2 regions of the Paenibacillus sp. FSL H7-0716 genome follow, and region 2 is predicted to be linked to the other one. Evidence: riboswitches for the same ligand, from Rfam matches in the RefSeq annotation. Region 2 holds a riboswitch; the other holds the start of a gene.
What was found. A riboswitch is a leader RNA that binds a small molecule or an ion and turns the genes downstream of it on or off. The one in region 2 is predicted to bind cyclic di-AMP.

Region 1: linked by a shared signal. The riboswitch ahead of MHH60_RS27710 (3D domain-containing protein) and the one ahead of MHH60_RS23345 (TrkH family potassium uptake protein) in region 2 are both predicted to bind cyclic di-AMP.

Annotation. Positions count from the first base shown of each region.
Region 1 covers NZ_JBBODA010000034.1:47,438-50,858, reverse strand. The annotation lists gene MHH60_RS27720 (HD domain-containing protein) at 1-723, shown strand, start outside; gene MHH60_RS27715 (TatD family hydrolase) at 775-1,545, shown strand; cyclic di-AMP (ydaO/yuaA leader) riboswitch at 1,744-1,973, shown strand; gene MHH60_RS27710 (3D domain-containing protein) at 2,259-3,421, shown strand, end outside.
Region 2 covers NZ_JBBODA010000022.1:39,234-42,654, reverse strand. The annotation lists gene MHH60_RS23350 (CPBP family intramembrane glutamic endopeptidase) at 1-1,119, opposite strand, end outside; cyclic di-AMP (ydaO/yuaA leader) riboswitch at 1,440-1,617, shown strand; gene MHH60_RS23345 (TrkH family potassium uptake protein) at 1,679-3,037, shown strand; gene MHH60_RS23340 (potassium channel family protein) at 3,051-3,421, shown strand, end outside.

The DNA of each region.
Region 1 (3,421 bases), on a different contig from region 2:
GGAACCATCGACATTGATCGGATTTTGAGAATGCTTCGTCCTTATAATGGGCGGATTGTAGTAAAAGAATCAGGTATGCATGCCATTGAAGATTATTTAATGTCGCGTTATCAAATGTACTGGCAGGTATATTTTCATCCGGTGACGCGCAGCTCTGAAATTATTTTGCGTCAAATCTTCCGTAGAGCTAAAGAATTGTTCCAAGAGGGGTACAAATTTCGCTTTATGATCGCTCCGCTGGAAGATCTCTTTCGAGGAGAAGTAACAGTGAAGCAATATTTAATGCTTGATGAGGCACTGGTACAGACTGCTTTTATGCAATGGACACTTGAAGAAGATGAGTTATTAAGCGACTTGTGTACCCGTTTTATTCATCGTAAACTGTATAAATATGTAGAGATCGAGAATTTGGATACAGATATGATTGCGGAAATCCGCAGCAGTTTTGCGGGAGCGGGACTTAACCCAGAATATGACTTAGAGATTGATTATCCGACAGATTTGCCTTATGATGTGTTCCGTCCAGGAGCAGCCTTCGACAATAATCAAATTTTACTGCTTGATCGGAATGAGCAATTGCGGGAAATTTCAGAGGTATCGGATATTGTGCGCTCAATAAGCGGAATTCATCGTGGCAGATATCACCTATATTTTCCGCAGGATAAGCTGAAAAAAGCCCTTACACGCTTGCCCTCTTCTGTAGCAGAGATTTTTGCAAAATAATACAAATATTTATGGAACTATTGATAAAAACAACAAGGAGTGAGCTTTAAAATGTATCTGTTCGACACACATACACATCTAGATGCGCCTCAATTCGACGAGGATCGCGAGGAAGTTATAGCTCGTGCAGTAGAGGCCGGAGTCAGCAAGATGATCAATATTGGATTTAACCGGGAAACGATCCCTTCAACGATGAAGCTGGCTGAATCTTATGATTATATTTATGCAGCGGTGGGCTGGCATCCACAGGATGCGATTGATATGAAAGAGGGCGACCTCGATTGGATCGCCTCTCTTTGCAGCCATGAGAAAGTGGTGGCCATCGGAGAGATTGGGTTGGATTATTATTGGGATACCTCTCCCAAGGATGTACAGCAGGAGGTCTTCCGCAAACAAATTGGACTAGCCCGTGAACTAAAAATGCCAATCTGTATACATGACCGTGATGCTCATGAAGATGTCGTACGGATTTTACGGGAGGAAAAAGCAAATGAAATTGGTGGCGTAATGCATTCGTTCTCAGGCAGCTGGGAAACAGCAAAAATGTGCCTAGACCTTGGATTTCATTTGTCATTTGGAGGACCGATCACGTTCAAAAATGCCAGAGTGCCTAAAGAGGTGCTTGCACAGACGCCATTGGACCGATTATTGATCGAAACAGACGCTCCATATTTGACTCCACACCCCTTCCGAGGCAAGCGAAATGAGAGTGCTCATGTGAAGTTAGTAGCAGAGGCTGCGGCTGAAATTAAAGGGTTAACATGGGAAGAATTGGCTAAAATTACGTATGCGAACGCACTGGAACGATTTGGGATTGTCTGAAAACAGGAGTAAAATGGGTGAAAAATAGAGAATAGCCGATATATTAAACTTTTTTAATATAAAAACGGCTGATTATTACAATATTTTAACCATATATTTGCGTAAACGTGGTTGAATCGTCCTTTACAACATGCATCAAAACAGGATATCATCTTTTCAGTGATGTGAGCTGTTGTTATTGTGACAGCCATTGATTCATGGATCGTCTCGCTGAGTCTCCGTATGGAGAACGGGGGAACCAATATTGGACTGCCGCATGCCTGTATCTTGAATACGACTAGGAATTGCCGCAGAACAATATTTGATTTCTTCACGTGGTCTTTGGGGTGAATTTAAGGGCAACCGCCGTGAGCGGGTGACCTGAAATAGGGCGTCTCTCTTTCGTCCGAACCCGACAGCTAACCCCGTAAGCGCAAGTAAGAGAGGCAACCTCGTGCACAAACATTCCCGCGTATTCTGACATCGGAGAAGCCACGAAAGAGTCCTCAAGAGAACTCTTTTTAGGCTTCTTTATTTTTGAATAAACTGAATGTTGCCCGCATACTGTTATATAACAGGTGTGGGAGTAGCTGTGCCGAGCAGGCGATCCATGAGCAGGAGACGCTAAGTTAATACGTGCGTATCCTGTGACAATCTCAAATAGCTTCGTCAAAGAAATTCAGTCCTCATGATATACAAATTGACGACGAGGCTATGTAAGGAGGATGGAGAGAATGGGCTTATTCCAACCAGAGGTATCCCATGATTCGCAGTCATCCAGCAGGTCTTTCGCATTACGGTGGGAGCAAGTAAATACTCGCGTACTTTTACTTGCAGGTGTGATTTCAATCGCAATCGCGCTGTTAATTCTGCTGTACGTACACGGTCAAAGTAACAAACAATTAGTTTTAGTAATAGACGGGCAAACACAGACACTTGAAACGCGAGAAGCACTTCTAGGTGATGTGTTGGAGAAAGAGCAAATTTCGCTGCAGCCGCATGATGAATTATCTTTAGGTCTGAGTGATGAAATAAAAGACGGTGACCGTGTCGTTATCAATCGTGCGCAGAAATTTAGCCTTACTGCGGACGGAGCAACAAAAACGTTATATACGACCGAAGACACTATCGGTCAAGCGATTGACAAACTGGGTATCAACCTAGAAGGCTATGATAAGATTTTTCCTTCGTTAGACACCACCATCTCTGCTGACATGGAGATTAAGATCGTTCGTATCAACAAGCAAACGGTACAGCGAACAACTAACTTACCTTTCCGTGTTATTAAGACAGCAGATCCCTCCCTTACTGTGGGAACAGTTAGAGTGGCACAGGCAGGCAAACCAGGCGTCATGGTTCAGCATATTGAAAAGATCTATCAAGACGGAGAACTGGCCTCTATGCGCATGATCGGCAAGGAAGTACAAACGGTAACAAAAGATAAGATCATTGCCGTTGGTACTAAAGCACTTCCTAAGCCTACTGTAGTTGCTAAAGCTACAACAACTTCCAAATCAAGCACTACCTCCAAAACGACTAAAGTTAGCGCTAAGACTAAGAACGTCACAAGCAAGGCTGGCGTAGATTTTGAGTACAAGAAGATGATTAAGAACGTCTCCATGACAGCTTATTCGTCAGAAGAGCCAGGGATAGGTACTAAAACTGCCTCCGGAACACGCGTAACGGAAGGTCGTACAATTGCAGTAGATCCGAATGTAATTCCTATTGGCTGGTGGGTTTATATCGATGGGCTTGGATTCCGCCGTGCAGAGGATACTGGCGGTGCCATTAAAGGCAATAAAGTGGATGTCTATTATGATTCCCTGAGCCATGCTCGTAATTTCGGCCGTAAATCACGTACCGTTTATGTGATTGGACCTGTGAAACCAGAGCTTAA
Region 2 (3,421 bases):
GATACTGTCCAACACATATTGTCCATAGCCGGGCTCTTTGGCGCGGGGCCAAGGGTTCATGCCTTCCTCTTTTCGCCATAGGCCATTGCCGCCCACTAAAGAGAAGTAGAGCAAGGAGGACATCAGCAGGCTGTACAAAGCATAAATGATAAACATAATGACAGAGGTAATCTGTGCTTCTAGCCCTTCGCCCGTAGATTCAGGCAGCATATTATAGGTGCTGATCATCATGATTACAAAATAGGCTGAGCTTAGGAATACTCCACGTTTAAAGGAAGTGTGCTCTCTTCTAAGAATACTGTAGACGAGTGCCAGAATTCCTAAAATCAGTGTGGGTATACCGTAACCGAATAATGTTAGCTTTTCCGCTAAAGAGGTCTGTCCTTGTACATAGGAGGTATGCCAAGCCGGTGCAGTGAAGCCGGCATTAAAGCTGGATACCTGCTCTCCACTGAAATCAAAATAATAGTGCAATAAGGATTCGCCGACCTGAACAGTACTATCCGTATACACTAGCCCATGGCTTCCTGTATTCGATTCAATTTGTAGCTTGGCAGGATTTACTTCCCATTCCTGAAGCCAAGGACGAGCAAGATTCTCCTTCTGCGCTAGAGTGAGGTCAGCTCCCTTGTCCTCTTTTGCACCAACGGAAGCGATGCCTGACCCCTCTTCAGAGGCAACTTTTGCAGCCTTTGAGAAAGCGACAATCTTACCGTTATACATATTGAGGTCAACAATGATTTGCGGCTCTTGCTCCGCTGACGGAGTAAGCGTTGCACGAAAGACATCAAAAGGATATTTTTGATCCAGTTTTTTCTTGGTGTAGTCCTCCACAAGCTTCTCGCGAGACATATAACCATAAAAGGAAGAGTCCGTCTCGTAAAGTACATTCCATTGATCGTTTGGTGCTTCGGTGTAGTTGAGCTTTTGTTCTGCAAATAATATGGCTTGGTCACGGGCTTCTGCCTTGCTAATGACGGTGGTATCTTCACCTGTAGGGCTACTAAGCAGTGAAGGGGAAATCTGAAACATAATAAATAGAATAAGACCGATAATGCCCGAGATGATGAGCCTCTTGGAGAGGGCACGTTGCTGTAAGGGCTGGCCGACGGGATTCATGTAACGCCTCCTTGTTATGTACTGACAATGTTATGTTCCATTATAGTATTAGTGCCTGGTTGGTTACAAAAATCATTATATGTTCTTTTTATGGGTAATAGAGATAGTATAGAATAGCCATGTGAATTTATACCATGAATTTTATCGTGTTCATTTCAGCATGAATGGTGAGAATCGGTGTAATTGCAGGGAAAACACGGAAAAGTGATGAGAAAAGGCACTCCTTTTGATGCAGTCTCTTTAAACCGCATTTTTTCATGTGAATGAGCATTAATTGTGTCTTTGTGAATTCACTAAATAACGTATATAATTTGTATGCAATTGTATAGTAGCCGAATTTCTGGTGAAAACGGGGGAACCATAAGAAGTGATGAAAAGTGGAGTGTACACGATAAATGGCACTTTCATCAGGGGTGAATTTCGTTCTGGGAACGAATAGGGCAGCCTGCATAGTCCGAATCCGTCAGCTAACCTCGTAGGCTAATTTACTGCAGGAACCAAGTCAGCATTGGTTTTCCAGTGCTTTTTTTGTTGGAATTTTTGATAAGAAGGTGAGCAAATGGCTTCACAGTTTCGCAGGATTTCTGAATTTAAGTTTCTAAAGCTCTCGCCGCCGCAGATACTGGTGCTGGGTTTTGCATCGATTATTTTGATAGGGGCCTTGCTGCTTATGCTCCCCATCTCAAGCACAAGCGGGAATTCCGTGAAATTTATTGATGCATTATTTACTTCAACTTCGGCAACCTGTGTAACAGGGCTTGTTGTGCTGGATACCGGAACTTCGTTCACGATTTTTGGGAAAACCGTAATTATGGTCCTAATCCAGATCGGCGGCTTAGGGTTTATGACCATGGCCACTCTATTTTCACTGGTGTTAAAGCGTAAAATATCTTTGCGGGACAGGCTAATCCTACAGGAAGCCATGAATCAAGGCTCTATGGAAGGAATTGTGCGACTGATCCGGAGAGTCCTTATATATTCTCTTGTCATAGAAGGCTGTGCCGCTTTGCTGCTGTCTATTCGCTGGGCTTTTGATATGCCGTTGGGAAAAGCGATTTATTATGGCATATTTCATGCGGTGTCTATGTTTAATAATGCGGGGTTCGATATTTTTGGGGATTTTCGCAGTTTAACTGATTACGTATATGATCCGCTTGTGAATATTATTGTGATGTTTCTGATTGTCTCCGGCGGGATTGGTTTTATTGTAATGTCAGATCTGGTGGAGTTTCGGGTAACCCGCAGGCTGTCTCTACATAGTAAAGTTGTCCTGTCCACCAGTACAGGGCTGATTCTGATCGGAGCTCTGGTTATTTTTATATTCGAGTTTACTAACACTCGTACCCTGGGTTCACTGAATTTTGGCGGTAAAATATTATCGGCCTTCTTTCAATCCGTTTCTCCCCGTACGGCTGGCGCGAACACAGTTGATATTGCTGGACTTCGGCAGGCTACACAATTTTTTATAGTGATTCTTATGTTTATTGGTGCTTCTCCGGGCTCAACGGGCGGCGGGATCAAGACAACAACCTTTACGATGATGATTGGTGCTGTAATTGCTATGCTGCGTGGACGGGAAGATGTTGTGTTGTTCCGTTATCGGCTGGCTCAGGAGCGCATCTACAAGGCATTAACGATCACGCTGCTGGCTTTGTTGTTAATCGCCTCTGTGTCGATGATACTCTCCACAACTGAAGACAGTAATTTCTTGGCAATCTTGTTTGAGACGACCTCCGCCTTTGCTACGGTAGGACTGACTATGGGGCTAACTCCGGAACTGTCAGCGATCGGTAAGATTCTACTCTGTCTGACGATGTTTGCAGGTCGGCTAGGTCCACTAACCTTAGCGTATGCACTCGGTCCCAAACAGGGTAAACCATTGTATAAGTATCCGGAAGGTAAAATAATTATTGGATAGGAGTTAATTAGAAATGAAAGCACAGCAATTTGTAGTAATCGGCTTAGGTCGCTTCGGTTCAAGCCTGGCGCTTGAGCTGATGGAAATGGGCTACGAGGTGCTCGGCATTGACCACCATGAAGAACGCGTGGAGGAAATGAGCGATCAGTTGACGCATACGGTAGTAGCAGATGCTACAGATGAGGGGATTATGCGCTCGCTTGGTGTACGGAACTTTGATTGTGGGATTGTTGCGATTGGTGACAATATGGAGAGAAGCATTCTGGCGGCCATTTTGTTGAAGGAGATTGGAGTCAAGCAAGTGGTGGCTAAGGCAATCTCCATCCTTCATGGCCGCGCACTGTCGCGGCTGGGGGTTGATCGGGTTATTTTTCCGGAGCGGGA